One region of the Undibacterium sp. FW305-107 genome, then DNA from elsewhere that is predicted to be linked to it. Evidence: predicted binding sites of a transcription regulator. Region 1 holds the regulator's gene; each other region holds the start of a gene.
What was found. Region 1 encodes LexA, which represses DNA repair genes until DNA is damaged. Its sites were predicted from a motif close to ACTGTATNNNNATACAGT; they were not measured.

Region 1 (9,963 bases):
GTTGAAAAAACTCAAAATGATGTCGCCTATGTCGGCAGAAGCTACTGTCGTGCGTAACTACATCGACACTATCGTCAATTTGCCATGGAAGAAAAAATCCAAGGTCAACAATGATTTGACGAATGCTGAAAAAGTGCTGGAAGACGAACACTTTGGCCTCGATAAGGTCAAGGAACGCATCCTGGAATATCTTGCAGTGCAACAGCGCGTCGACAAGCTCAAAGCACCTATCCTCTGTCTGGTAGGTCCTCCGGGCGTGGGTAAAACCTCGTTGGGGCAATCCATCGCCCGCGCAACAAACCGCAAGTTTGTGCGTATGGCCCTGGGTGGTGTGCGTGATGAGGCAGAAATTCGCGGTCATCGCCGTACTTACATAGGCTCCATGCCAGGCAAGATTTTGCAAAGCTTGTCCAAGGTTGGTGTGCGTAATCCTTTGTTCCTGCTGGATGAAGTGGACAAGATGGGAGCTGACTTCCGTGGCGACCCTTCATCTGCCTTGCTGGAGGTATTGGACCCTGAACAAAATCACACTTTCTCAGATCACTATATCGAAGTCGATTTCGATTTGTCCGACGTGATGTTTGTAGCGACATCCAATTCCTACAATATCCCGCCAGCTTTGCTGGACAGGATGGAGGTTATACGTCTGTCGGGTTACACCGAAGATGAAAAAACCAGCATTGCGCAACGTTATCTGCTGCCTAAACAAATCAAGAACAATGGTTTGAAAGAAGGCGAAATCACCGTGGCTGAAAGTGCAATACGCGACATTATTCGCTATTACACCCGTGAAGCCGGTGTGCGTTCGCTGGAAAGGGAAATCTCCAAGATTTGCCGCAAGGTCGTGAAAATGCTCTTGTTGAAAAAGACCGAGAAAAAAGCCACGGTCAATTCAAAAAATCTGGATAAATACCTGGGTGTACGTCGCTATGACTTTGGCGTTGCCGTTAAAGATAACCAGATTGGTCAGGTGGTCGGTCTGGCCTGGACTGAAGTGGGTGGCGATTTGCTGACCATAGAAGCCGTAGCCATGCCAGGTAAAGGTGGTGTCATCCGCACAGGTACATTGGGCGATGTCATGAAAGAATCCATCGAAGCAGCTCGCACAGTGGTACGCAGTCGCGCCAAGCGTCTGGGTATCAAGGCGGATGTGTTCGAGAAGAGCGACATCCATATCCACGTACCGGAAGGTGCAACACCGAAAGATGGTCCATCTGCCGGTATCGCCATGACAACTGCTTTGGTGTCAGTGTTTACTGGCATTCCAGTCCGTGCTGATGTTGCCATGACAGGTGAGATCACCTTGCGTGGTGAAGTATTGCCTATCGGTGGCTTGAAAGAGAAATTGCTGGCTGCTCACCGTGGTGGCATCAAGACAGTCTTGATACCTGAGGAAAATGCCAAGGATCTGGCTGAGATCCCGGACAATGTCAAAAACAAACTGGAAATCATCCCGGTCAGGTGGATAGACAAAGTCCTGGAAATCGCGCTGGAAACACAACCTGTTCCTTTGGTGGATGAGCCGGTACCAGTGGCTGCAGCGACACCTGCCACGGCACCAACTGAAACGCCTGCGGATACTACCGTGGTCAAGCACTAAATTGTTGGGCAATAAGTTGTCGAGCGCTAAATCTGTTGCTCTGAAATAAAAAACGTCCGGATATCCGGACGTTTTTTTTATGGTAGTTGCTTATCAGAACTTGCCAGTGGGCAGGTATTAATAAGTTTGAGATGCTGCCCGGGCATGATGCAAATGAGAGGGCTGAATCACGCCCGGGCTGATCTCAAACCCAGTTGCGCATGAGGCCAACAGCCAGACCTTCCAGCGCGAAATCTTCTTCAGTATCGCCAATCTTGATGACGGGGTAGTCCGGGTTTTCAGGCATCAGTTCTATCAGATTGCCAGTTTTCTTATAGCGCTTGACGGTCACATCATCACCGAGGCGGGCGACAACGATCTGGCCATTGCGTGCACTGTCGGCTTTTTTGACTGCCAGCAAGTCTCCATCAAGTATGCCAGCATCGCGCATGGACATGCCCCGCACCTTCAGCAAAAAGTCTGGCTTGGCAGAGAACAGGGCCGGATCTACGTTGTAAGTGGATTCTATATGTTCACTGGCTAGTATCGGCGAGCCGGCGGCAACGCGCCCAACCAGTGGCAGGGCCAGTTGCAATAGGGCGGGGTGAGGCAGTGCCAGTTGCTTGCCTGTGATATGGCTGGACAACTCAGATTCCAGCAGTCGTATGCCACGTGAAGTGCCCGCGGCAATTTCTATGACGCCTTTGCGTGCCAGGGCTTGCAGATGTTCTTCTGCAGCATTGGTTGAACGGAATCCCAATTCTGTCGCAATCTCGGCACGGGTAGGGGGAAAGCCCGTGTTTTGGATGGCGTCTTTAATCAGGTTCAGGATTTGCTCCTGGCGAGCGGTGAGTTTAAGCATGGCGTTTTCTAGTGTTAAGGTGCTGTATATACAAGCAGTCTGTATTTTTATACAGTAGAGCTGAATATGCAAGTCAAAATGCCTTCGATTAAGCATAAATGTGAAAAAAATACCGCACTTACTCAAAAGAACGGACTGAAAAATTGCCTAAGTCACTGATCCAATTGATCAATATGAAAAACTGGGTTATTATTGTCGGCTTTCCTCTTCCCGCACTCGTCTTGACGCCGAGGCGGGCTATTTTTATTGTCCACAAGGAGAATATATGCGTCATTATGAAATCGTATTTATCGTACATCCAGATCAGAGCGAGCAAGTTCCTGCAATGATCGAGCGCTACAAGGCAAGTGTTGTAGCCCGTGGTGGTCAAATCCATCGCGTTGAAGACTGGGGCCGTCGTCAATTGGCTTACATGATTCAAAAACTGGCAAAAGCACACTATGTTTGCTTGAACATCGAATGCGATGCTGAAACTCTGCTCGAGTTGGAAACAGCATTCAAATTCAATGATGCTGTCTTGCGTCACCTGACAGTCAAATTGAAAAAAGCAGAAACAACACCTTCTCCTATGATGAAAGCTGTTCAGAAAGAAGATGCTGCAAAAGCGCAACGTGTTGAAGCGCCTGCTGCTTAATAATTGACAAAGGTCGCGTAAAAAAATAGTGAATCAGCTGAAGCTCGTAGCCCGGATTGTGGAAAAAAGCGCATTGCGTTACACCCCGGCCGGTATCCCGATAGCTTCTGCTACCTTGATGCATAGTTCAGAAACTCGTGAGGCGAACACGGTTCGGCAGGTCGAGTTTGAAATTTCTGCGATGGCTGCTGGTGAAATATCCCAGCGTTTTACAGAAATTGCCCTGGAACAGACCATGGAATTCACTGGTTTTTTAGCGCGCAAAAATCGCAATAGCAAAAGTCTCGTTTTTCATATCACTGAATTCGGGACACATTTACTAGATTAGGAGCCAAAAATGGCATTCGGTAAAAAATTCGACAAAAGCAAATTGAAGCAAAAGCGCCAACAACAAAACCCTTTGTTCAAGCGCAAAAAATTCTGCCGCTTCACAGCAGCACATGTAGAAAAAGTTGACTACAAAGACATCGACACACTGAAAGATTTCGTGCAAGAAAACGGCAAAATCATGCCAGCACGTTTGACCGGTACAAAAGCGCTGTATCAACGTCAAGTTGACACTGCAATCAAACGTGCACGTTACCTCGCGTTGCTGCCATACACTGATTTGCACACAGCGTAATTGACGACAAGGTAAAGGAGAAAAATATGCAAGTTATTCTGTTGGATAAAGTCGTTAATCTCGGCAATCTGGGTGATGTAGTTCGCGTTAAAGACGGCTATGCACGTAACTTTTTGATTCCACAACGTATGGCTCGTCGTGCTACGACAGCTGCAGTTGCTGAATTCGAAGCAAAACGCGCTGAACTGGAAAAAGCAGCAGCAGCCAAATTGGCAGCAGCTCAAGCTCAAGGCGAAAAACTGTCCGGTCTGACCGTACAAATCACACAAAAATCTGGTGTTGATGGTCGTTTGTTTGGTTCCGTCACTAATGCTGATATTTCTGAAGCCCTGACTAAACAAGGTTTCGCAGTAGAAAAAGCACAAGTACGTTTGCCACAAGGTCCGTTGAAGATCGCTGGCGAGCACAGTGTTTCTGTTGCTTTGCACACTGACGTTGTTGTTGACGTTAATGTTGCAGTGGTAGGTGAACACGCTTAATTTGCTTTTTGCAAATTGCTGGAAAAAGCCGGGGAGACCCGGCTTTTTTCATGTTTGAGAGAAATTTTTCACTATTTATCCGTTTGTCACAAACTTGTCACAAACTCGCCAACTTCTCGTACTTTGAACGCTCTGGTCATTTGATTTAACGGTTATAATGCGCGCCATGAAAGCTGGTTCTGATCCTCAAATTGACGCTTTACGCGTTCCCCCTCATTCCATAGAAGCAGAGCAATCTGTTCTGGGTGGCCTATTGCTGGATAACGCAGCCTGGGACCGTATTGCCGATTTTATTGGTGAAGAAGATTTCTATCGTTATGACCACAGGATTATTTTCCAGTGCATGGTCAAACTGATCAATAGCTCTCGTCCAGCCGACGTTATCACCGTTTTTGAGGCGCTGACCAGTACGGGTAAGGCAGAAGATGCCGGTGGCCTGACATATCTGAATGCCCTCGCACAAAATACTCCTTCAGCTGCCAATATCCGTCGCTACGCAGAAATCGTCCGTGACCGTGGCGTATTGCGCAAACTGATTACCGTTGCAGATGAAATCTCCGGTAATGCCTTTAACCCCCAGGGTAAAGAAGTCAAGCAAATGCTGGACGAGGCTGAATCCAAGATTTTTGCGATTGCCGAAGAGGGTGCCCGTGGTGCCCAGGGTTTCCAGGCTATTCAGCCCTTGCTGACGCAAGTGGTTGAGCGCATTGATGAACTGTATAACCGCGATAATCAAAATGATATTACCGGCGTGCCTACCGGTTTTGCTGATCTGGACAAAATGACTTCGGGCTTGCAGCCTGGTGATCTGGTCATTGTTGCAGGTCGTCCATCCATGGGTAAGACAGCCTTCTCACTGAACATCGGTGAGAACGTCGCCATAGACAGCGGCTTGCCAGTTGCCGTGTTCTCCATGGAGATGGGTGGCGCCCAACTGGCGATGCGTATGCTGGGTTCGGTAGGGCGTCTGGATCAAAGCCGTCTGCGCGTTGGTAAGCTGACCGATGAAGACTGGCCGCGCCTGACACATGCCATTCAAAAGATGAATGAAGCGCAACTGTATATTGATGAAACGCCAGCGTTGAGTTCGATAGAATTGCGCGCGCGCTCCCGTCGTCTGGCACGTCAATGCGGCAAGCTGGGCCTGGTGATTGTCGATTACTTGCAATTGATGTCAGCCAACTCTGCCGGTGAAAACCGTGCGACCGAGATTTCCGAGATTTCCCGAAATCTGAAGGGCCTGGCAAAAGAACTGCATTGTCCTGTGATTGCCTTGTCCCAGTTGAACCGCTCTCTGGAGCAAAGACCGAATAAACGTCCCGTCATGTCTGACTTGCGCGAATCTGGTGCGATTGAACAGGATGCCGACGTCATCATGTTTATTTATCGTGATCAGGTGTATAACCCGGATTCTCCCGACAAGGGCACGGCAGAAATCATTATTGGTAAGCAGCGTAATGGTCCTATTGGCAGTGTCCGTCTGACTTTCCTGGGCGAATATACCAAGTTTGACAACTATGTTGGTTCCCTGTCGATTTACGGTGATAGTGAATAATTTCAAAGCAAAATGCTGGTGTTGGTGGGTAGACGCAAAGTAGTAAATCAAGACTTAAAAAGTAGAACAGTGTTGCCAGGCATGCTTGATTGCATGCGCTTGCCTGGACAATTCTAGAAATCTTATATTTTCAGTGAGAATAAAATGTTTGGACGCTTGATGCCCACCGAGGGCAAATTTTTTGAACTCTTCAATCAACATGCAGAGTTATGTGTCAAAGGTTCCAAGGAAATGGTTGCCTTGATGACGAACTTTGATGATCTGGAGATCCGTGTTCACGCGATAGAGAGCATAGAAAAGCAGGCAGATACTGTTACCTACAATACGATAGAGTTGTTGCACAAAACTTTCATCACACCTCTGGACCGAGATGACATCCATAAACTGATTACGCGTATGGATGATATTCTGGATCTGCTCGAAGATGCCGGTCAGACTATTTCCCTGTACGATATCCGCGAAATTACGCCAGAAGCCAAACGCCTGGCAGAACTCTGCCTGGGTTGTGCTGAAAAAGTGAAAGCAGCCGTCGCCTTGTTGCACAACATGGATAATTCCCGTGAAATCCTGGCGCTGTGCGAAGAAATCGATCGCCTGGAATCGGATGCGGATCACGTCATGCGCGCTGCTATGTCCAAACTGTTCCGCGATGAACCTGATGTCCGCAATCTCATCAAACTCAAAGCGATTTACGAAATACTGGAAACAGTAACGGATCGTTGTGAAGATGTTGCCAATATCATAGAAGGCATTATTGTTGAGAACGCTTAAGCGTCTGACTCTTTTATTTTGACGCCTAACAGTTCTCTGTCAATGCAGAGAGCGAACAAGGGAATTCACTTTTATGCAATCCTTTCATATGAGCCTGTACGTCATCATCTTATTGGTGGTACTGGCATTGTTATTCGATTTCATGAACGGCTTCCATGATGCCGCGAATGCGATCGCAACCGTTGTTTCAACAGGGGTTTTGAAACCCAGCCAGGCGGTAGCCATGGCGGCTTTATTCAATGTATTTGCTTTTTTTGTTTTTAACCTGTCTGTCGCCAAAACCATAGGCAAGGGCACCATTGATCCTGTTATCGTTGATCACTATGTCATCTTCGGTGCCCTGGTCGGAGCGATATTCTGGAATCTGGTGACCTGGTATTTCGGTATTCCGTCTTCATCTTCACACGCCTTGATCGGTGGTTTGATTGGTGCTGCTGTAGCTAAAGAAGGTACTGGTGCCCTGATTGCTGCCGGTCTTTACAAGATCATATTGTTTATCGTCTTGTCGCCATTGCTGGGGTTTTTCCTTGGTTCTGTAATGATGCTGATCGTATCCTGGTTGTTTGTTAAATCGACGCCAAGGAAAGTGGATAAATGGTTCCGCCGTTTGCAATTGGTGTCAGCTTCGGTATTCAGTCTGGGTCACGGTGGTAATGATGCGCAAAAGACCATGGGTATTATCTGGATGCTGTTGATCGCCGCTGGTTATTCCAGTGAGGCTGATAAAGGCCCACCAGGATGGGTGGTGTATTCCTGTTATGCTGCGATTGGTCTGGGTACTTTGTTTGGTGGCTGGCGTATTGTTAAAACCATGGGTCAAAAAATCACCAAACTCAAGCCTGTCGGCGGGTTTTGTGCTGAAACTGGTGGTGCTATCACCTTGATCATGGCGACAGTATTGGGCATTCCTGTATCGACAACGCACACCATTACAGGTGCAATTGTTGGCGTGGGCTCAGCGCAAAAAATGTCTGCGGTGCGTTGGGGTGTTGCTGGCAATATTGTATGGGCCTGGATTTTGACCATACCAGCTTCTGCTTTTGTGGCAGCTATAGCCTGGTGGATAGGCAAGCATATTTTGTAATTCCAGTCAGCCATCGCTTTAAGAAAAAGCGCCTCAGTTGAACAAACTGAGGCGCTTTTTTATTGGGGTAGGCTGCTGAGATGGAGCTTACATTTGTTTGAACAAATGTACAAAACTGCGACTGACTTCGAGTTTTTCTGTCAGTCCCTTGATTTGCACCAGATGGCGACCGCGCAGGTCGCGCACCACGCCTGAGATAGCCTTGGCGTTCACCAGAGTGGATCTGTGAATTTGCCAGAACAGAGCAGGGTCCAGTTCCTCTGCCAGATCACGTACAGGTTTGCGTATCAAGGCTTCATAAGTGGCGGTTTGCACCCTCGTATATTTCTCGTCAGACTGGAAGAATAGAATTTCTTCCACCGGTATAAGGCGTAACTCCTGCCCTATGGAAGCCTGTATCCATTGCAAGTAGTCGGGCTTGGGGGCTATACCCATTTGCTTGGCCAGTTGCGAGAGCATGGTACTCATGTCGTTGGGCTGGCTCTGGGCTGTTAACCTGGCCTTGAGCCTTTCGACCGTACGCGTGAGCCTCTCTACATCGGCAGGCTTGAGGACATAATCAACTGCGCCATGATCAAAAGCCTGTATGGCATATTGATCATAGGCAGTGATGAAGACGATATGTGCCTTGCTGCCTATATCCTTGGCTGCTTCCAGACCCGTTTTGACCGGCATGCGTATGTCGAGGAAGGCCAAATCTGGTTTATGTGTTTCTACCAGGGCGACGGCTTCTTCACCATTCTTTGCTTCATCCAGGATTTCCAGCTCGGGCCAGACTTGTTCCAGGCGCGACTTTAACTGGTCGCGCATCAGTCTTTCATCATCAGCAATTATGGCAGTAGGCATGGTCAGCGTAATTGAAATCTAGTTGGCTAATTCGTAAGGGATTTCTATAGTAACGCAAACTCCGCTAGGTTGATTAGGGGTAATGATCATTTGTCCCTTTTCTTTATAAATCAATTTCAGACGTTCGCGTATATTTTGTAATCCCAGTCCAGTACCGTTGCTGGGCATGGCACCAAATCCCAGGCCATCATCGCTGACAGAGACGCGCAACTTGTTATGCGCCACCTCTGCACGGAAGTGTATGGTGCCGCCTTCTGCCTTGCATTCCAGTCCATGCTTGATCGCATTCTCGACCAGGGACTGCAACATCATCGGCGGGAAAGAGGCACTGCGCAAGCCTTCCGGCATGATGAAGTCGACATTCAATCTTTCTTCCATGCGCATTTTCAACAATTCCAGATAAGACTTGATCATATCCGCTTCGCGTCCCAGATTGGTGATGCTGGCATTTTCACGCATTTGTGGCAACACCGCACGCAAATAAGCGATCAGACTGCGCTGCATGGCAGCAGCACGTGGTGGGTCGGTTTCTATCAAATACTCAACTGAAGCCAGGGTGTTGAACAGGAAGTGTGGTTCTACCTGTGCCTGCATCATTTGCATCTGTGCTTCGCTGACCTGGCGTAACAGGGATTCGCGCTCAGCTGCCATGCCTGCTTCCTTGGCTTTTTCTTCGGCGCGTACTTTGCCACTCATCAAGGCTTTCATGCCAAACAAACCAAATACCAGCAAGACCACGAAATTGGCGAACCATTTGGAAGATGTGCGCTTGTAGCTGCGTACCTCTTCATCAGCGGCATCGGCAACAGCGTTATTGATTTCTTCGCTAATTTCCTTGGCTATTTCTGCAGGCAGTTTGATGTGTATATCATCTCTTTCTGAGATAGATGGCGGACTCGGTGGCGCAGGCGGTGCTGGTGGCGTGCTTGCGCCGGAAGAGTTCGGCACAGGTGGTACTGGCGGAGCCGGTGGAGCAACACCGTCATCTCTACGAATGTGGACGCCGTTCTCATCAATCTCTATCTGCTTGCCCTTGCCATCGATATTGTTTTTACGGATATGCAGACCAGTATTGTCTATTTCTATACTGGTGTCGCCATCAGTGATTTTGCTGGCTTTCTTTGATTTGCCGGGTGATTTGCTTTTGGTCACCACCACATTTTCTTCAGACGTAAATAACATGTCTTGCAGCATGCTGCCTGCAGTGATGGTGATAATGGCAAATAAGAAAAACTTCCACCAGGATAATTTGGTAACCCAGGCTGCCGTTGTGTCAAAGCTTTTGCTAAGCCAGGCCATGAGGTCTGCCATGAGCTGCTTGATCGTATCTGCATTGGTATTATTCATGATGCTTCTCTTTTAACGGTTATCCCTGACATATCAGCCGGAGTGCCATGCACTGGCTGCTTGCGACTTTTCAGTCCATGTTGATACTGTAGGGAAATCGTCCTTGCTTGGACAGCGACTTGCGACAGTCTGCAAAAAATGCAGGACAGAATGAAAAATGCCTCATTTAATATGCATGGTTGTT
Region 2 (9,963 bases), on a different contig from region 1:
CAATCCATCTGAGCACATCAGATACAAATCTTCTTCTTCAGTATGGTGCGTATGCAACTCCGTGTGCACCTCAGCCAGTGTACCGACCGCCCTGGTAATCAGATTCTTAATAGAAGAATAACGTGCTTCTTCTTCAGTAACCAGTCCGGCATTAATTTGCTCCTGCAGCACGGAATGATCCTGCGTCAGGCGTGTCAATACGCCTGAGCGATAGCGATAAGCACGGGAATCCCCGACGTGCGCCAGCAGGAGCTTATCTTGCAAACAACATGCCACCACCACCGTGGTACCCATGCCTGCGCATTCTGGATTGGTTTGCGCCGTATACAAGACGTTGCGATTAGCCAGCTCGACCGACTCGGTGATCCAGCGCGCCATCGCCAATGGCCTTGGCCCCATGGATGGAAACCAGATGGCATCCATCTTGCTACATAAATATTCAGCGATGATTTGGGCGGTCATGGCGCTGGCGACTTCGCCCGCGTTATATCCCCCCATGCCATCAGCCAGGACCGCACAGCCATAGTCGGCACAAACGATGATGGCATCTTCGTTGTGCGACCTGACTAAGCCCGTATCAGATAGGGCAGCAAATGTTAATACGCGCTGGTATGGCATCAATAAACGCTGGGATAAATCCTGGAGTGAATAAATTTATATTAATTAGATAAGATTTTGAAGTTATCTTATATTCGGATTATCTTAATGAGAGCTTAAGCAAAACAACCAGTCTTACTTTGCAAACCCGCCTTTGGTGCGACTATGCGACTGCGCGACCGTATTTTAAAAATACTGCCGCTTGGGAGTTGCCTGATAATTTTGCGTAAATCCTCTTCTTCTGTCTCTACCTATATTTTTTAAATTTGTTCTCTGACCTGGCCCTTCACAAATTATTTACACAATAAGCTAAATAATCAGTTAAGCCAAACATACACAATTTAATAGCCAATGGCTACGTATGTTTAAGCTTAACATTAAGGAAATCTATTTGCACGGATATCCACAAGAAACCCAGGCATAAATAAAAAAGAGTCGCAAAATTTGCGACTCTTTTTCTTGCTAAGCAGCTTTACAGCGCTTAACTTACAGCATGGCTTTCAACAAACGCGCCATTTCTGACGGGTTTTTAGTGGCCTTGATGCCGCATTCTTCCATGATGTCGAGCTTGGCTTGTGCCGTATCAGCACCACCAGAGATCAGCGCGCCTGCATGGCCCATGCGCTTGCCCGGAGGCGCAGTCACACCGGCGATGAAGCCAACAACCGGCTTCTTCATGTTGTCGCGTACCCAGTAAGAAGCATTCGCTTCATCAGGGCCACCGATTTCACCGATCATGATGACAGCATCAGTATCTGGATCATCATTGAACATCTTCATGATGTCGATGTGTTTCAGACCATTGATAGGGTCGCCACCAATACCAACAGCAGAAGACTGACCCAGACCCAGCGCAGTCAGTTGACCCACTGCTTCATAAGTCAGAGTACCGGAACGGGACACCACGCCGATACGACCTTTACGGTGGATATGGCCTGGCATGATACCGATCTTGATTTCGTCTGGTGTAATCAGACCTGGGCAGTTAGGGCCGAGCAATTTTGTTTTGCTGCCGGCTTTAGCCATGCGGTCTTTCAACATCATCATGTCACGGACAGGGATGCCTTCAGTGATGCAAATTGCCAGGTCCAGGTCAGCTTCTACGGCTTCCCAGATGGCAGCGGCTGCGCCTGCTGGTGGAACATAGATAACGGAAACTGTCGCGCCAGTAGCAGCTTTAGCTTCTGTCACGTTAGCAAAAATCGGGATGCCTTCGAAATCTTCGCCAGCTTTTTTCGGGTTCACGCCAGCGACGAAACAGTTTTTACCGTTTGCGTAATCGCGGCACATGCGAGTATGGAACTGGCCAGTTTTGCCAGTGATACCTTGGGTGATGACTTTAGTGTCTTTATTGATCAGGATGGACATATCTGTTCCTTGCGATTATTAAGCTTGAGCTGCAGCAGCTGCAACAACCTTCTGTGCTGCTTCTTCCATCGTGTCAGCCGCGATGATAGGCAGGCCAGAGTCAGCCAGCATCTTCTTGCCGATGTCTTCGTTAGTACCCTTCATACGCACAACCAGTGGTACTTGCAGGGAAACTGCCTTGGATGCAGTGATCACGCCTTCAGCGATCACGTCACAACGCATGATGCCGCCGAAAATGTTGACCAGGATGGCTTTCAGGCCTGGGTTTTTCAACATGATCTTGAAGGCTTCTGTCACTTTTTCTGCCGTCGCGCCACCACCTACGTCGAGGAAGTTGGCTGGTTCGCCGCCGAACAGTTTGATGGTATCCATCGTTGCCATCGCCAGACCAGCACCGTTGACCAGGCAACCGATATTGCCGTCGAGGGAGATGTAAGCCAGGTCAAATTTGGACGCTTCGATTTCAGCCGGATCTTCCTCATCCAGATCGCGGTAAGCCACGATTTCTGGTTGACGGAACAATGCATTCGCGTCGAAGTTGAATTTCGCATCCAGTGCAATAACCTTGCCGGAGCCAGTCAGGATCAAAGGATTGATCTCAGCCAGGGAGCAGTCAGTTTCCATGAAGGCTTTGTACAAACCTTGCAACTGTACACGCGCGTCAGCGATAGAGCCTTCTGGCACACCGATTTTGCGGGAAATGTCATCCGCTTCAGCATCTTGCAAGCCAGCAGTCGGATCGATTGCCAGGTTGTGAATCAGTTCTGGATGTTTTTCTGCTACTTCTTCAATATCCATACCGCCTTCGCTGGAGGCCATCAAGACCACGCGCTGGCTGATACGGTCAGTGACCATACTGACATACAGTTCTTTTTTGATGTCCGCGCCTTCTTCGATCAACAGGCGACGAACCTTTTGACCTTCAGTACTGGTCTGATGCGTGACCAGTTGCATGCCCAGAATCGCGTCAGCGTATTCACGCACTTGTTCCAGGGATTTAGCGACTTTCACGCCACCACCCTTGCCACGGCCACCGGCGTGTATCTGTGCTTTGACAACCCAGACTGGTCCGCCCAGCGTTTCAGCCGCTTTGACAGCTTCGTCAACAGACAGGCATGGAATACCGCGTGGTACTGTCACTCCGAATTTGCGGAGGATTTCTTTACCCTGATACTCATGAATTTTCATACGACTTCCCTTCAGACACTGAGGTATAAATAATTAAACAAACAAACTAGCTGGGTGATTTCACGTCAGGCGATGCTTTTGCCCAACGCGGGTAATATTGAACAACCGCCGGCCCATCAGTACGAAGGGCGTGACAGCGATCAAGTTGAAAAGGTTGTTGAGCCTGCTGGCCACGGTCAGTCGCGCCGTCGCGAGTATCAATCACATCCCCGGCAAAAGCCTGGACTGCCGCCGTCGGCAGGATTTGCGCCATTTCGGTCAAATGGGTGCAACCATGCACACCAGACATGCGTTCTTTCACGCCCTGGCGAAATTGCCTGAGTAAATTCAGGCCGATGAGTTTCTTGTAATCAGGGGTGATAACTTCGCAGTAACCTGGATAAGGGACTGCATCAGAAGACGCTTCTACATCAACGATGGTCAATTGCAAATCGATGGTAATGCGCAGGCTGAGGTCATGCAGCGCGCTGCCATTGGGGCGCACGCCAGATGCGAGGGTGATATCGCGGGGCTTATAGTCAGTGATACGGGCGTCAAGATCCCACAATCCATCATCGCGCGCGAACGCTTCGATCTGGATAGTACGCGTATGCTTCAGGGCGCGTCGGTTGATTGACGAAGATAAGGGCATCATGCCTGCTGGCGGCTAAACCAAAATACTCAATAAATAGCCACAATTGCGTGTCGTTACCGCAGCTTCTACGATAACAGCCGCTCCTGCGGCCCTGCAAAAAAACCAGCAGAGTTTAGCACAGACCAGCCGCGAACTCATCATTTGACTACAATTTAAGCAGTTTTCTGAGTATGCTTATGCAGAAATCTAAGCAGAAAATTAAGTTTTTTGTTGTTTGGCAGAAGAAAACGGGGCGATTATCAGGCAAATGCCTTTCCTTACAATATCGATATGTACTTGAAAGCCGCGCTCATTCAAATCGCAAACTGGCACCTGTTTCAAAGTTCGGGTCGAAGTTTTCGCTTTGCAGGTCAGGTCTGGACTCATCAGACAACAACTTACCAACCCGACATCTAAGCTTCAATAGCAAGGATATCCCCTCACTCCGTCATTCCTGCTCAGGCAGGAATCCATCGTGTTAACACTTTTAGAGCAAAATCTGCCGCGATCTTATTGAAGATTTTTAAGTCCACGCAACCAGATCAAAAACAAACATGGGTCAAGAACAGACAAAATTAAACAACGCCGCGGAGGCCAGCCTGCGCTGGGGCAACATGATTGAAATGATGAGGATGTTGGAATTTTAAACATTATTCATCATCCTCATCCCGCGGCACCCGCATCGCCGCCTGCGTTGCCCGGCTTGAAAACCCCCTCTGCTGCAAAAACGCTGCCTGCTTCATTTTTTCCTGATGGTCTTGCGGCGCATGCCGGAATTTCCTGTGCAAGACCTGAACCGCTCTCTCTACTTCAGACTCTTTCAAGTCTTCCTTGACGTTTTCTATATCCTGCGCATCCAGACCATGGCTTTGCAGCTCCGCCAAAATACGGTTATTACCAAACCTAGCTTGCCGCCGGTTCACCAGCGACTCAGAAAATCGTTCGCCAGACAAATACTTGGCCGCCTCCAGAAAATCCAGCACGGCAGCCACGTCGTCGCCTTCTTCTACATAGCGTGCCAGCTTGCGTTCCAGCTCCATGCGGCTATGCTCACGCATGGATAAGTAACGCAGGGCACGGGCTTTCAGACTAATGGCAGGTTTTTTCATACTTTAAAAGCAAAAAATGCCGGTTGGCAGCTACCAACCGGCATGATACAAAACTATGGTGCTGACAGTGTCGCAGCTTGGTGCTACAACTTAGTGCCTCAACTCAGTGTTTCAACTCAGTGTTTCAACTTACTCAGCCGTCGCCGCTGATGGCATCAGCAAAGGTACGCCCAGATGTTCACGCACTTTGTTTTCAATTTCAAATGACAGTTCAGGACGCTCTTTCAGATAAGTACGTGCATTGTCCTTACCCTGGCCAATACGCTCACCGTTATAGCTATACCATGCGCCTGCTTTTTCTATGATCTTGGCGTCGGCTGCCAGATCCAGAATCTCACCTTCGCGTGAAGTGCCTTCGCCATACATGATGTCAAAGTGCGCTTCTTTAAATGGCGGTGCCACCTTGTTCTTGACAACCTTGACCTTGGTTTCATTACCCACCACTTCATCACCAGACTTGATAGAACCGGTGCGGCGGATATCCAGACGTACGGAAGCATAAAACTTCAGTGCATTACCGCCTGTCGTCGTCTCAGGGCTACCAAACATGACGCCAATCTTCATACGGATCTGGTTAATAAAAATCACCAGGGTATTGGTACGTTTGATACTGCCTGTCAGCTTACGCAAAGCCTGAGACATCAGACGTGCTTGCAGACCAGGCAGGGAATCACCCATGTCGCCCTCAATCTCGGCACGTGGCGTCAAAGCTGCGACCGAGTCAATAACCACCAGGTCAACACTGCCTGAACGCACCAGCGCATCGGTAATTTCCAGTGCCTGCTCACCTGTATCAGGCTGTGAAATCAGCAAATCAGACAGATTCACACCCAGTTTTTGAGCGTAACCAACGTCCAGCGCATGCTCAGCATCGATAAACGCACAAGTACCACCCAGCTTTTGCATTTCAGCAATCGCCTGCAGCGTCAATGTGGTTTTACCAGAAGATTCAGGGCCATAAATCTCAACAACACGGCCACGTGGCAAGCCACCGACGCCCAGCGCAATATCCAGCCCCAGAGAGCCAGTAGAGACAACCTGCACCTCTTCCACCACTTCACCGTCGGCCATACGCATGACCGAACCTTTACCAAACTGCTTTTCTATCTGTGCCAGCGCTGCTGCAAGTGCCTTTGCTTTTTCTGAGGCATTTTCTGGTTTCTTATCGTCCATACATTCTTTCATTCAATAAGCGGCGGGTGGAAAAAGGAATACAGGCTTAATTTCCTGCGATTTGCAGTACTGTATAAAAAAACAGTGATTTATGCAAGCGACTTTTTGCATTGATTGCTGAACGGGGGATTTTACAGCGAAGTATTGGCAATCATCCAATTATTATTCATTTGGCAAAATTTCTCGGCAGTCGATTTTGACAGCCGATAGATAAATCTGATTAAAAGAATAAAGTTACTGTCAGTTTCCACGCTCGCGTTCAACTGACGGCACCTCTCACTTGCGCTCTTGCACCTTGCACCTTGCACCCGCTAATTATGCTGCTGCAACCTGTAACAAAGGCAAAGGCTGTGCTGTCTCATCGCTCACACTGACCATATTGACTACTGCTGCATCAAACTGGTAAGTACTCGCCTCATGCAGCTTCCATGCGCCGTCACCTAGCAAGTGCAGAACATGAGTGTGGTGCTTCAGCACGGCGGGGCGGTGGGCGATACTGATCAAGGTGACGCCGCTCTCACGCAGGCGTGCGTACAGGGCTGATTCGTTGGCACTGTCGAGTGCGCTGGTTGCTTCGTCGAGAATGACAATGCCAGGTGCATGGACCAGGATGCGGGCGAATGCCATGCGTTGCTGCTCGCCGACGGACAGTAGCTTTTCCCAGTCCTGCACCGCAGACAGGCCGCCTACACGCTCAGCCAGTTGTGGCAGATACACTTGATCGAGAATCTCCAGTAACTGTTCGTCGCTTAGTTCTGAGTCAGCGCTAGGGTAGATCAGTTGGCTACGCAGCGAACCCATCTGCAAATAAGGTTGCTGCGGCAGGAAAAAGAAATCTTCCAGCGGCGGATGATGGATGAGGCCGCTACCGGTGTGCCACAATCCGGCAATCGCCCGTAATAGCGAGCTTTTGCCGCAGCCGCTGTCGCCGGTAATGAGCAGTGCCTCACCTGGTTGCAATGCAAGGCTCAGTTCCTTGATCAGTACGCGTTGTGATTGCGGTGGATGCAGTGTGACTGATTCCAGTGCGAGCCGGGTGCCTGGGCGTAACTGGATGCGTACGGGCTCGACCTCTGCAGTCGGTTCGGATTTCGTCTTCGGTAAAACCAGGTCGGACAATGTCTGCAGCCGGCCTACGCCCGCCACAAAACGGCTCAGGCTCTCGAAGTTTTCAACGATCACGCCCACTGCGCCGAGTACGGCAGCAAATGCACCGACCGCCTGCGTAGCCCGCCCTACCTCCAGCTCACCTGACAGGACTTGCTGGGCAAGTATCGCCACTGGCAACACCAAAGTCAGCTGACTGAACGTGCGCTGGTACAGATTAAGAGAACGCTGTTTCTTGATCAGCTTGTCGTAGTTCTGGATGACGCGGTGAAGCTTGCTGTCTATATGCGCGCGCTCCTGCGCTTCGCCGCGGTAGAAGGCAATCGATTCAGCATTTTCGCGTACACGCATCAGGCTGTAGCGGAAGTCCGCCTCACGCCGTAGTTGCCAAAAATTCAGGTGTATCAATGGGTTGCCAAATGCATACAGCGCTGCACCAGTACCGATAAGGGCGTACACCACCAATACGCCGACCAGCAAGTGGGAGATTGACCACAGCACGGCGCTGAACGCCACCAACTGCATGGCAGATCCCAGGAAAATGAGCAGGAAGTTGATGGACCTGCCTGTAAAGGTATTAATGTCTTCGCTGATGCGCTGGTCAGGATTGTCGAGTTCGCTATTGGCACCGAGTGCGTAGTATTTACGGTCTTTAAGATAGCCGTCGAGAAAGCGCCCGCTGAGCCAGCGTCGCCACTGGTTGGCGAACAGGTCACGCATGTAATAGTAAAACGCATAAGTCGGCACGGCAAAGGCTAGCACCATCAGGCAGGTTCGCACGGATGCCCAAAAGCGCTCTCCTTCCTTAGCGGCAAGTGCCGACGTCATTTCTCCGGCCTGATCGTTCAGCATGACTGCAAACTTGGTTTCAAACAGCATTAACACGATCAGCAACACCAGGAGGACCCAGGCTCTCTTCCATTCTTCGCCCAGCCAGTAAGGTTTGGCGACATCAATGAATTGCCGCCACGCAGAAAGTGAGAGAAAGGCAGTACGACGCCTCTTGGGTGGTGGGGGCACACCATCAGTTTCCTCGTTGGGGCGCGTGTCGCTTAAGATAGTCATGATCAGATTCTGTGGATATAGGCTTTTCTTCAGTATGGGATCTGACGCGATATCGTTCTGTGCGGAAACAGACATAATCCTGCAAGGCAGGATGAAAAACTGAGAAATTGACGATACGAGGCACCGATATGTCCCACCCGTGCTACATGGCACGTCTGACTGCGGTCGAATGCAAATAGACGTGATTAGTAATTTGAAACCATAAAGTCAATCCGACTGTTGATGGGACATGCATGCTTCATATTTTCAACTTGCGATAGGAAAAGCAATGGCAGGGGAATTTTTTAATCAAGGAATTGCAATCTTAAGATCAGAGCTGGTATAGCCACTATCTCCCCGAAAAAAGTGGTATAGCCCTTCAGCCAATTCAATAATTGACTCGAATACCCCATAAATTCTAACGCCGCCGGTACCTGGCGGGGGTTTCGCCCACAAGACGTGTAAATAAGCGGGAGAAACTGCTGACATCAGAATAACCAACCTCTGTAGTAATACGAGCGATGCTCCAGCTTGTGCTGTTCAACAACTGCTTTGCTTTTTCAACCCGTGCGAGTTGCAGCATACTTAGGGGTGATTGCCCTGTTTCGACTTTGATCCGCCTCAGCAAAGTACTTGAACTTATATGAAAAGTGAGCGCCAGGCGATTAAGGTCACACTCGTCGGTCAATCGATCACTGAACCAGTGCTGCAATTGTTGCGAAAAAGCGGGCAGACCTCTCTGCATCAAAGCGCTATCGATAAATGGCGATTGGCTGGCACGCTGGTTGGGCAATAAGGCAACCCGTGCGGTGGCAGTTGCCACGTCAGCACCCAGCGTGCGCTTGATAAGCTGAATGGCAAGATCAAACGATGAACTGACTGCGCCGGTGGTCATGACTGCGCCGTCCTCCAAAAAAACAGCATCAGCCTGTAGCCTGGTCGCCGGATACCGCCGGGCAAGCTCTGGGGCAAACAGCCAGGCAGTTGTAGATTTGCGGCCATTTAAAAGACCAGCTTCGCCCAGCAGGAATGCTCCGACACATGCGGAAGCAACTGCAGTTCCCGCAGCAAAAGTCTTTTTGATGAAAGCAAGCTCGCGTGACAAAGAAGCCAGTTTTCTGTCCCAGTCAACATGGCGGTTTATTTCAAGCCCCGGCACAACGAGTAAATCGTATTTACCCGCAGGTCGCTTAATTCCAATAGAAATTCCACCAGCAATATTGATGCTTTTCCCCGCAAGACCAATCAGCTCTATATCGAACGCTGGCCTCTTGCGCGCCTTGATACCCAGACCAAGATCCATTCCTATCCTCAGGACATCGGTGATGCCAAACACCTGAGACCCCATGCAGGCTTCGTACACCAATATAGCTATCCGCAAGGATGTTGAATCTGTCATGACGAGCATTCTGTAATTTTGACGAAATTGACCATAAAACAGCTGATATCCGCATGGTACGTGAAGGTGGAGAAGATAGACAATAAGTTTATCTGCAAAGCAGGAGCTGGCAGAACACCATTCATCTTCAAGGAAAGTATCGCCATGATTTCGCCTCAAATTATTCGGATTGCCATTGCCCCCTTCGGGATGATTAATTGTCACCTCATTATTGGTGAAACTGGCTGCATTCTGGTGGATGCTGGTCTGCCAGGATCAGAATCAAAAATAGAGCGTGCACTAAAAAAACGTGGCCTTTCATTTGGCGACATTAAACTCATCGTCATCACCCATGCTCATGTAGATCATGCGGGAAGTGCTGCACG
Region 3 (9,963 bases), on a different contig from region 1:
ATAGGTTTGCGCCCCCAGTATTCCCAAAAAGTGCAGGCGATGGCGCAATTTCTGGCGGCGTTTCCTGTGAATCTGATGTTTCCCCTGGTGGTATTTGCCATGGTGACATTCAAATTGACGCCGAATATCTGGCTCAGCCCCTTGATGGTGTTTGGCACACAGTGGTACATCCTGTTCAATGTCGTGGCTGGTGCTGCCACTATCCCTAATGAACTGCGGCTCGCTGCAGACAACCTGGGTTTGAAAGGCTGGCTGAAATGGAAACGGGTGTACTTGCCTGCAGTTTTCCCCAGCTATATCACAGGCGCAATCACTGCCAGTGGTGGCTCATGGAATGCGAGTATCGTGACTGAGTATGTTACCTGGGGTAAAACCACACTGGTGGCTGATGGCTTGGGGAGTTATATCAAGCAAATGACGGAGACTGGGGACTTTCACCGCATCGCTTTAGGCATAGGCGTGATGTGCATATTCGTTATGCTGCTGAACCGTTTTTTCTGGCGCAAATTGTATTTGCTGGCCGAAGACCATCTGCGTTGAGCCATAGCGCTTACGCCTGGATCATTCATCAAGGAATTCAAGATGACTCAAAATTTATTACTCGATCTGAATCAGGTCGCAAAATCCTTTAAAGCAGCGGATGGTAAATCGCGCCTGATACTGGACAAGGTTGATTTTCAACTCAAAGATGGTGAAATCGTCGCTTTGCTGGGTAAATCTGGCTCAGGTAAATCTACTTTACTGCGCATCATGGCTGGTTTGATACCGGCTGATGCAGGCAAAGTGGCTTATCGTGACAAGACCATCGGTGGGCCAGTAGCTGGTATAGCCATGGTGTTCCAGTCCTTTGCCTTATTCCCGTGGCTGACTGTGCAACAGAATGTGGAACTGGGGCTCGAAGCTCAGGGTGTGCCAGCAGCAGAGCGGGAGCAAAGAGCCGATGCAGTTCTCGAATTGATAGGTCTGGCTGGTTTTGGTGGCGCCTTGCCACGTGAACTTTCTGGTGGCATGAAACAGCGTGTGGGTATAGCCAGGGCACTGGTTACCAATCCTGATGTGCTGCTCATGGATGAAGCTTTTTCTGCCCTGGATGTGTTGACAGGTGAAACCCTGCGTAATGACATGTTGGAGCTGTGGGAAGATGACCGCATATCCACCAAGGGTATCCTCATCGTTTCTCATAATATTGAAGAAGCCGTCATGATGGCAGACCGCATCATTATTTTATCCAGTGACCCGGGCTCGGTCAGATGCGAAATCAAGATAGACCTGCCCAGGCCGCGTGATGTGGATTCGCTTGAAGTCCGTGCCTTGATTGATGAAGTATATGGCTTGATGACCATGCGCGCGACGCATGAGGCTGCGGCAGATACGCCCAATACGCGCCACTTGGGCTATCGCTTGCCTGAGACGGATGTCAGCCGCATCGAAGGTATTCTCGATTTGTTGGCAGAAGCCCCATTCAACGGCCGTGCCGATTTGCCGCAACTGGCAGAAGAGGCTGAATTGTCGGATGAAGAATTATTCCCGACTTATGAGGCCTTAAGCCTGTTGGGCTTCGCCGTGCTGGAAAAAGGCGACATCATGTTGACGCCGCTGGGTAAAAAATATGTAGAAGTAGAGCAGGCGCAAAAGCAGGAATTGTTTGGCCAGCAATTGCTGACCCATGTTCCATTGGCAGCACATATACGCCGTAATCTGGAATCGGAAGCGAGTGGCAGCCTGTCTGAACAACCGCTAATAGATTTGCTGGAAGAGTTTTTGAAGTCTGACGAAGCAAAACGCGTACTCGAAGTCGCCATAGAATGGGGGCGCTATGGCGAGGTTTATGAATATGATTATCACACCGGTCGCCTGACTTTGCCTGAGGATAATCAAGAGTAATTATTGCGTCTTTGCAGAGCAGGGAAGAGGTGAGAAGGAGCTTAACAAAAGTTCCTGCTACCCACTTCCAGTTGTCCCAGAAGATGTGACATATCCACCAGGCGTTTGGCAACCAGATGCCTGACTTCGGCTTCGCATTGCCATATACCATATACGCCCAGCAGTGGTGCACTCAATACTTCACTACGCTGTTTTTCCAGTACATTTGGCCAGATGATGACATTCACCGGGCCGGTTTCATCTTCTATGGTGATAAAGATGACGCCTTTGGCTGTCTGTGGTCTTTGTCTTACCGTGACCAGGCCACAGCCGCGCGCAAATTGCCCTTGCTGAAAGGTATTCAGCATTTCTGCAGGCAAGAAGCGTTTGGCCAGCAACTGTGGCCGCAACAAAGCCAGGGGATGACGCTGCAGGCTGAATCCGGTCGCGTGGTAATCACTATAAATCTCCTGAGCTTCTGAAGGTGCTTTCAGTTGCGGCATTTGTTCCTGTACCTTGGTGACGCGCAACAAATCCTTATCAGGCATTGCGCCTACTGCCTGCCACAACGCCTGCCTTCTATGTCCAGCCAGACCTGACAATGCATTGCCGGCAGCCAGTACATGCAAATCATGCTGGCTCAGTTGCGCGCGCTTTGCCAGATCATGCACATCAATAAAAGTCTGTTGCTGGCGCGCCTGCATGATACGCAAGGCAGCTTCCTCGGACATGCCATACAATAAGGAGAAACCCATGCGCACGGTGGGCTGCATGGTCTCGGTAAATTTATTGAACTGCGTCTCTGCCTCAAGTGAAGAGTCCCAGTCACTGCAAGTCACGTCAATGGCGCTGACTTGCACATCATGACGGCGGGCATCCTGTATCAATTGCGAAGGCGAGTAAAAACCTAATGGTTGAGAATTCAATAGCGAGCATAAAAACACTGCAGGCTCATGACGTTTGATCCAGCTACTGAAATACGCGAGGATGGCGAAGCTGGCTGAATGACTTTCAGGAAAGCCATAATCACCAAATCCCTTCATTTGCTCATAGATACCTTGTGCAAAATCACGCTCATAACCATTCTTGACCATGGTCTCTACTATCCTGGTTTCATAGCCTTCCAGGCCGCCTTTCCGTTTCCAGGCTGCCATTGCACGGCGCAAACCATCCGCTTCTCCTGCCGTAAAGTCTGCCGCATGCATAGCGATTTGCATGACCTGCTCCTGGAAAATAGGTATCCCTAGAGTGCGTTGCAACGCTGCCCGCATACCCGGATTTTTGTGCATTTCTACAGGTTGCTTGCCCTGACGCCTTTGTAAATAAGGGTGCACCATACCACCTTGTATAGGGCCGGGCCGCACAATGGCAATCTGTATTACCAGATCATAGAATTCTCTGGGTCTCAAGCGCGGCAACATACTCATCTGCGCCCGGGATTCTATCTGGAACACACCAATGGTATCCGCCTTGCAGATCATGTCATAAGTCAGTGGATCTTCACGTGGCACATCCTGCATGCACTTAGGTTTGCCTGGCAAGCTAGCCATCAAATCAAAAGCCCGCCGTAATGCCGACAGCATGCCCAGGGCCAACACATCAACCTTGAGCAGGCCCAAAGATTCAAGGTCATCCTTATCCCATTGAATCACATTACGATTTTTCATTGCCGCATTTTCTATCGGCACCAGCCTGGATAATTTGCCGCGTGCGATGACAAAGCCACCGCTGTGCTGGGATAGATGACGCGGGAAACGCAGTAATTTACCTGTCAACAAGGCCCATTGCTGGGCGATAGGAGAATTGATGTCCAGGCCGCATTCAGTGAATCGCTTGAATAATTCTTGCTTGCTATCAAACCAGCGATGTGATTTTGCCACGGCATCGACGATGGCCAGGTCTACGCCCAGGGCTTTTCCCACATCACGCAAGGCGCCGCGCGGGTGGTAAGTGTGTACAGCAGCAGCTATGGCAGCACGATCACGTCCATATTTTTCATAAATATACTGCATGACTTCTTCGCGACGCTGATGTTCAAAATCGACATCGATGTCGGGCGGCTCACCTCTCTCCTTGGACAGGAAGCGCTCAAACAACAGGGTATGTGTCTCTGGATTGACTTCGGTAATATGCAGGCAATAACAAACGACAGAATTGGCTGCCGAGCCGCGCCCCTGGCAAAGTATCCTTTTTTCTCTTGCAAACTTAACGATATCGAATACCGTTAAAAAATAAGGCTCATAAGCGAGTTCATTAATCAGAAGTAGTTCATGTTCTATTTTATGTGTGACAGATAAAGGCAAACCTTGCGGATATCGTAATGCTGCACCTTTATATACCTGTTCATGCAAATAACTGGCTGGTGTATATCCTTTAGGCACCAGTTCATGTGGGTACTCATAGCGCAATTCATTCAATGAAAAGCTGCACAGATCCGCGATTTTCACTGTTTCGGCCAGGGTATGCAGCGGATAGATCGTCGCCAGCCGCAAGCGGGAGCGTAGATGCTGCTCTGCATTCATCGCCAGGGTATAACCACACTCAGTGATGGGCTGGCACAGGCGTATGGCAGTCATCGTATCCTGCAAGGGCTTGCGTGAACGTACATGCATGGTGACCTGACCAATGGCAACGACGGGTAATTGCACTGCTTCAGCTACTGTATCAATTTGCTGTTTCTGATATTCATCTGCAATTTGCATCAGTAAATTCAAACCTATCCAGGCGCGACCAGGGAAGTTTTGCTTCAACCATTTCGCTTGTTTCAGTAGTAGTTCACTTTCTGCAGGGTAGATTGGCACCAGTATCAACAGACAATCTGGCAAGCCAGACAAGTGTTCCAAACCTGGCGGTGGCGTGACGAAATCTTTGGGCGTCAATAAGTAACTACCCTTGGTTGCCCGGCATCTGCCAAGAGTGATCATTTCAGATAAATTGCCATAGCCTTCACGATTTTGTGCAAGAGCAATCAGATGCACATTATTTTCAGGTGCTTCTACATCTTCCAGTCTGAAGTGGGCGCCGACGATGAGATGCAAGCCGGTATTTTTTGCTGCTGTATATGCTCTTGCCAAGCCAGCAAAGGAGCATTCATCGGTAATGGCCAGGGCGCGATAATCCAGTTTAATCGCACGCGCCACCAGTTCTTCTGAATGTGATGCGCCATGCAGGAAGCTGAAATTGCTCATGCAAAATAATTCGGCATATTCGGGCAGGAAGGTATTCATGCTGATCTATCCAAAATACTATCCAAAAATGCCGTGCAAGAACCAGACAGGTTCTTCACTGTCGGGATCATTGGCGCGCTCGCGATAAATCCAGTAACGCACATGGCGCTTATCGACAGCGATGTAGTAATCCCGGGTTTGTATCTGCTCATTCCACCAGCCTGCTTCTATACGCTCAGCCGGAGAAACAAGTTTGAGTTCTGAGCCGTAATAAGGGCGATGCTCGTGGATGTCCAGCGCCAGCGGCTGCGGTAGCAACCAGTTAGGGCGCAAGGCATAAGCTGCCAAAGCGTGAGCAGGGCAAGGTGGCGGAGCTTTCTTGATGACAGAAATCCAGTGATTGGCAATATCAGCCCTATGGTCTGCTTGTGGTGCTGGCTGCAAGACATTATCTTCGCCCAGACGGGCGACCAGGAGTTCAAGCAAGCGCTTATGTTCATTTGCTTGTCCACCAGGTTCGGGGAACAAGGTATAGCTTTGTGCTTCGCGCAAGATAGTCTGTTTTACCTCCAGCAGCATGCCGATGACGGCACTATGTAGTTTGAGCTGGCTGAGTTTCTCTTTAAACAAACTCAGCAGATGCGACTCTTGCCAGCATGCTTGTGCCAGTTGCAGGTCAAACATGGTCGGTGGGATGGCCTGACGGCCACGTTCATGCAATAACTCCATGTGTATATGCGTAACTGCCAGTTGCTGTGCTGCCAGCCATCCCAGTAACTGGGCCAGCAGACTGCGGGCAAAAATAAGAAGTGATTCTGCAAGCTCTATACGGTCTGGCAACTCCATTTTGACTTTGAATTCTGGTGCCGCCAGATACCATTCGTGTACTTCGGCTTGCTCACCATAAGCTTGATCCAGCTCTATGAGTAAAGCTTTGCCGCAACGCCTCTGCAGGCCAGGGCGGGGTAATTGCCGCAAATCCCGCAGGCTATAGCAGGCTATGCCCTGCAATAATTCAGTCAAAGGCTCAGCTGCAGTAAGTAACTTGACTGGTAGCCTGTCCAGACGCTGGCTCAATCTTTGCAGTTTAAAAACATGCTGTCCTCTGGGTAGTTTGCGCGATGCCTGCTTGGCCAATAACCACGCAGCCCTGGCAACGGGAGCAATGCCAGTTGTAGCTGTATAGCCCAGAATGCGCATGCTTTCTTGCACGCGTTTACGCAAAGCGCGTATACCACCAAACAGGCTCAGGCTGGCACTGATATCAACCAGTATGCAATCGTCTTCTGCCAGACAGACTTGTGGTGAGTATTGCAGCAGCGCAGTTGCCACTGCCTGCAGCGCCAGCTTTTCTTTATTATGGTCACGCTGATAGTAATCAGCATCGGCAGACAGCATCTGCACACCCCCTGCGCGCATGCCCAGACGTATGCCAGCCTGATCGGCAGATTCAGACATGGATGTCACCCGGCCTTGATGAAGAATCACACTGACTTGCGTCTCTTGCTGAGCAAACAAGGGCGTAACAAACACCTCAAGCTGGAGTAAAGGCAGGTGAACGGCTATCCACAGTGGAGGGCAGGTTGCCATAGTTTGTCGCAAGTTTTTCTTTGCATGGATGAGCATAGGCATACAAATAAGGATGATCGGGGACATGCAATGCCAGCGGCGCATCGCGCTGGCTGCCACGGCGCTTGAGGATGCCTAGTTCCAGGCCATATTGGCTGGTTTGCACACTCAATCGCAAGGGGGCAGGAGAGGCTTGATGTGCCGCCCGCATGTCACGCATCAAAAAGAATAAAGTCTCCGAGCTTTGTGCTGCCAGATGCAAACGACGCAAAGCTTCACTACGGATGCTGGATGTCCAGAACAACAGCGCGCCACAACTGCTATTGCGCAGCACCTGCTCTGCTGCCCACAGGGCATCTACATGCTTCTGGCAGTGTATCCATATCAACTGCGATGATTGCAAACCTGTGCATGCAAAAGCCAATGCTTGCGGTATATAAGGCGGCGTCAACAAAACAATGGGGCGCCCATCAAGCTGACTTAAGGCAGGCTTAAGCAAGCTGAGTTCGGCAGTGCCAACCTGCGGCAGCAAAATTTCGGTTAATTGCCCCTGCGGCCAGCCATTACCTGGCAATTCGTTATTGAGCTCAGCATAACCACTAGGCAGATAGCCACCCTGACAACGCGCCAGCTGCGATGCACGCCACAATGCAGGGTGTATGCGTTCAGGAGGAAGTGAGGAAACGTGGGTCATATTACATATACTGATTAAATATACAGTATATGTAATATGGCGAAAGACTTCAAAGTTTATTTTATGTGCTGGACTTACGTGACTGGGATAAGAGATTGTGTAGAAGTGTATGAAGATAAGAAAACCACAATGTCACATAATACTGATTGCATATACAGTATTTTGTGTTAAAGTTCGCTTCATGGATGAACGCATGGCTGTTTTGACGAACGTTCCTCTATCACATACCAACCGATATGGAGATTGATTATGGCAAACCTCGAACAGTCCTTTGATACACGCTTCAGCCTGCAATTTGCCCCAACATCATTTTTGATGCGTCTGGGGCGCCGTGAAATTTTTGTCTGCCGCGACTTCAGGCAGCGCTCTTATTATGTAAATCCTGTACTCGATTGCAGTACAGGCATACAGGCCGGGCACCTGGAAATACTGATGTTCCGCAAATGGCTGATTATTTTGTCCAAAGCTAATTGGTAGACAATGAGCCATGCTCAAGCGAGCTAGTAAAACCATCTCACAATTGAACGAATAACTCTTGGTAGCAAATATATCCATCACATTGGACGGACTTGCTTGCTGCAAGCAAGTCCGGTTCTGTGAGGGATAGGGTTTTGGCAAATATGCATTTGAGCACTTGATATCCAAGTGCAAGTTCTAAGCTCGCAGGAAAGGGCCGGGGCCAGGCCAGGACTGATCAGTAATAGGGGATGCCAATGCTTCGTCACATCCCTGTGCGGCACTCCATGCCAGATAACGCCCGCAACGCTGAGTATCCTCCAGTGTATGGATGTAGGTGATCTTTCCCCAGCTCATGCGCATGAATTGCATCACTATATTCTTGTAGGGACCATCTGGCTGGTGCGGCACAATAAAATCCAACACGGCATGGATACGGGTATCCCACGGTGGTCCGATGACAGCAACTTCTTTTACTTCAAAGTGCAAGCCAGGGAACAGGCGGAATAAGCGCTCCCACCACAAAGCCATGGATGCGCGTGAATTACGTAAGCCAGAAATTGGTGAATCTCCTTCAAAGCGATATGCAAAATCAGTGGCCAGACTATCAAGCATCAGACTGACATCGCCTGCGTTGATAGCGGCAAAGGTTTTGCGAAATTTATTCTCAACGATATAAGCATACATGGCTAACTTTCACTGGCATAATGCAAGTAATGTAAACAGTTAACTTGCATCAAGCAAGCTAAATTATGGAGCGAAGCTCTTTTTCTGATTTTTCCTGTTCGATTGCCCGCACGCTGGAAGTCATTGGTGAGTGGTGGTCACTCCTGATTTTGCGCGATCTGTTTCTGGGTTTTGAGCGCTTTGATGATATTCAGCGCAATCTTGGTGTAGCATCCAATATTCTGACAGCCCGACTGAAAAAAATGATGGAGCAGGGCATCGTTGAGCGCAGGACCGATGAACAGGACAAGCGTGTATGGCGGTATAGCCTTACTCAGCAAGGACGGGATTTGTATCCAGTATTACTGGCTCTGACTGCCTGGGGAGATAAATGGCGCACAGCAGAAGGACAGCAGCCTTTACTTGTACGTCATCAACACTGTGGCCATATCACCAGCGCCATACCAGCATGTGCTGTGTGCAAAGAAGAATTGCAGCTTGAAAATATACGATTCGAAGCAGGCCCAGGTGGCAGGGAAACACCAGGTACGGCATTAATGGGGCAAGTGTTGAGCCAGCCCAAATATCCTAAGAAGGGTCAATAAAAATAGTGTGGCATCAAAGTCAAGGACGATCAATTTACGCCAGCTTAAGTATTTTCAACCGTATTCTCAGCCGGAACTGAATCTTTCATTGTTTTATCTTCTTCGCTGAGTTTTCTATCGCCAGAAATTTCTAGCGCGATTCCTGCCGCTGCTTCCGCCGGCATGCCATCTGTGCGTCGCAGATATTCAGCCTCGCCGACGATGTCATCCCTTTGTACGGCCAAATCCCTGGGTTGCAAACTTTCACCCGGCAATTCTACTTTCAACTCATCAACCAGCATAAGCAAGGTCGCCGCAACCGGCAACGCGAGCAGTGCACCTCCAATACCATACAGCGAACCACCTGCAATCAATGCGAACAGCACTATGGAAGAGGGCAAACGTAGCGCACGTCCATAGACGACGGGGATTAATATCCGGCTTTCAAATTCCTCATAGCAAAGTAACAGCACGAAAACTACGGTCGCGGCAACACCACCGACAGCCAGGGCCGCCAACACCGCAGGTATCATGGTGAGGAAGATACCAACAAAGGGGAGCACGTCCACGATACCACCAAACGCCGCAATTGCTATTGCATTCGGCACGCCACAGGCAGTAAGCAGAATAAAGAGGAAGACCGTCATCATTGCGCAAGTGAGAACCTGCCCACGTACGTAACCACCAACGATGGTTTCAAGATTGAGCATGATGCGTGCCAGCTTGATATGGTGAGCGCGGGGTATGACTGCAAACAATGCGCCGCGCAAGCGGTCGCGGTCTATCATGATGTACAAGGCAAGAAAGAAGGAACCTGCACCATACGCAATAATCTCGAAGAAACCTCTTGAAAAAGCCATTGCTTCGCTACTGTAGGATTTGAAGAGCGCAGCATATTGAATATGGCTCAAGCCGTCCGCAAGAGATTCAGTAACGGGATAAGCAGCGAGAAATTTGATCAGGC

Region 2: recA (recombinase RecA) is a predicted target of LexA. The motif match lies at 6,117-6,134, and genes of this name have one in related genera.
Region 3: imuA (translesion DNA synthesis-associated protein ImuA) is a predicted target of LexA. The motif match lies at 7,303-7,320, and genes of this name have one in related genera.

The regions. Positions count from the first base shown of each region.
Region 1 covers NZ_JBYTAV010000018.1:22,810-32,772, reverse strand. The annotation lists gene lon (endopeptidase La) at 1-1,600, shown strand, start outside; gene lexA (transcriptional repressor LexA) at 1,785-2,441, opposite strand; gene rpsF (30S ribosomal protein S6) at 2,707-3,075, shown strand; gene priB (primosomal replication protein N) at 3,104-3,403, shown strand; gene rpsR (30S ribosomal protein S18) at 3,413-3,697, shown strand; gene rplI (50S ribosomal protein L9) at 3,724-4,176, shown strand; gene AC3WQT_RS27395 (replicative DNA helicase) at 4,343-5,731, shown strand; gene AC3WQT_RS27390 (DUF47 domain-containing protein) at 5,876-6,502, shown strand; gene AC3WQT_RS27385 (inorganic phosphate transporter) at 6,576-7,586, shown strand; gene AC3WQT_RS27380 (LytR/AlgR family response regulator transcription factor) at 7,674-8,432, opposite strand; gene AC3WQT_RS27375 (sensor histidine kinase) at 8,451-9,779, opposite strand.
Region 2 covers NZ_JBYTAV010000007.1:340,690-350,652, reverse strand. The annotation lists gene AC3WQT_RS17640 (Stp1/IreP family PP2C-type Ser/Thr phosphatase) at 1-618, opposite strand, end outside; gene sucD (succinate--CoA ligase subunit alpha) at 1,084-1,965, opposite strand; gene sucC (ADP-forming succinate--CoA ligase subunit beta) at 1,984-3,168, opposite strand; gene AC3WQT_RS17625 (DUF2889 domain-containing protein) at 3,200-3,784, opposite strand; gene recX (recombination regulator RecX) at 4,417-4,875, opposite strand; gene recA (recombinase RecA) at 5,005-6,048, opposite strand; gene AC3WQT_RS17610 (ABC transporter ATP-binding protein/permease) at 6,364-8,220, opposite strand; gene AC3WQT_RS17605 (GlxA family transcriptional regulator) at 8,618-9,598, opposite strand; gene AC3WQT_RS17600 (MBL fold metallo-hydrolase) at 9,617-9,963, shown strand, end outside.
Region 3 covers NZ_JBYTAV010000005.1:175,008-184,970, forward strand. The annotation lists gene AC3WQT_RS12770 (ABC transporter permease) at 1-540, shown strand, start outside; gene AC3WQT_RS12775 (ABC transporter ATP-binding protein) at 583-1,884, shown strand; gene AC3WQT_RS12780 (error-prone DNA polymerase) at 1,926-5,090, opposite strand; gene AC3WQT_RS12785 (Y-family DNA polymerase) at 5,109-6,620, opposite strand; gene imuA (translesion DNA synthesis-associated protein ImuA) at 6,565-7,293, opposite strand; gene AC3WQT_RS12795 (hypothetical protein) at 7,543-7,770, shown strand; gene AC3WQT_RS12800 (nuclear transport factor 2 family protein) at 7,948-8,436, opposite strand; gene AC3WQT_RS12805 (winged helix-turn-helix transcriptional regulator) at 8,502-9,020, shown strand; gene AC3WQT_RS12810 (AI-2E family transporter) at 9,065-9,963, opposite strand, start outside.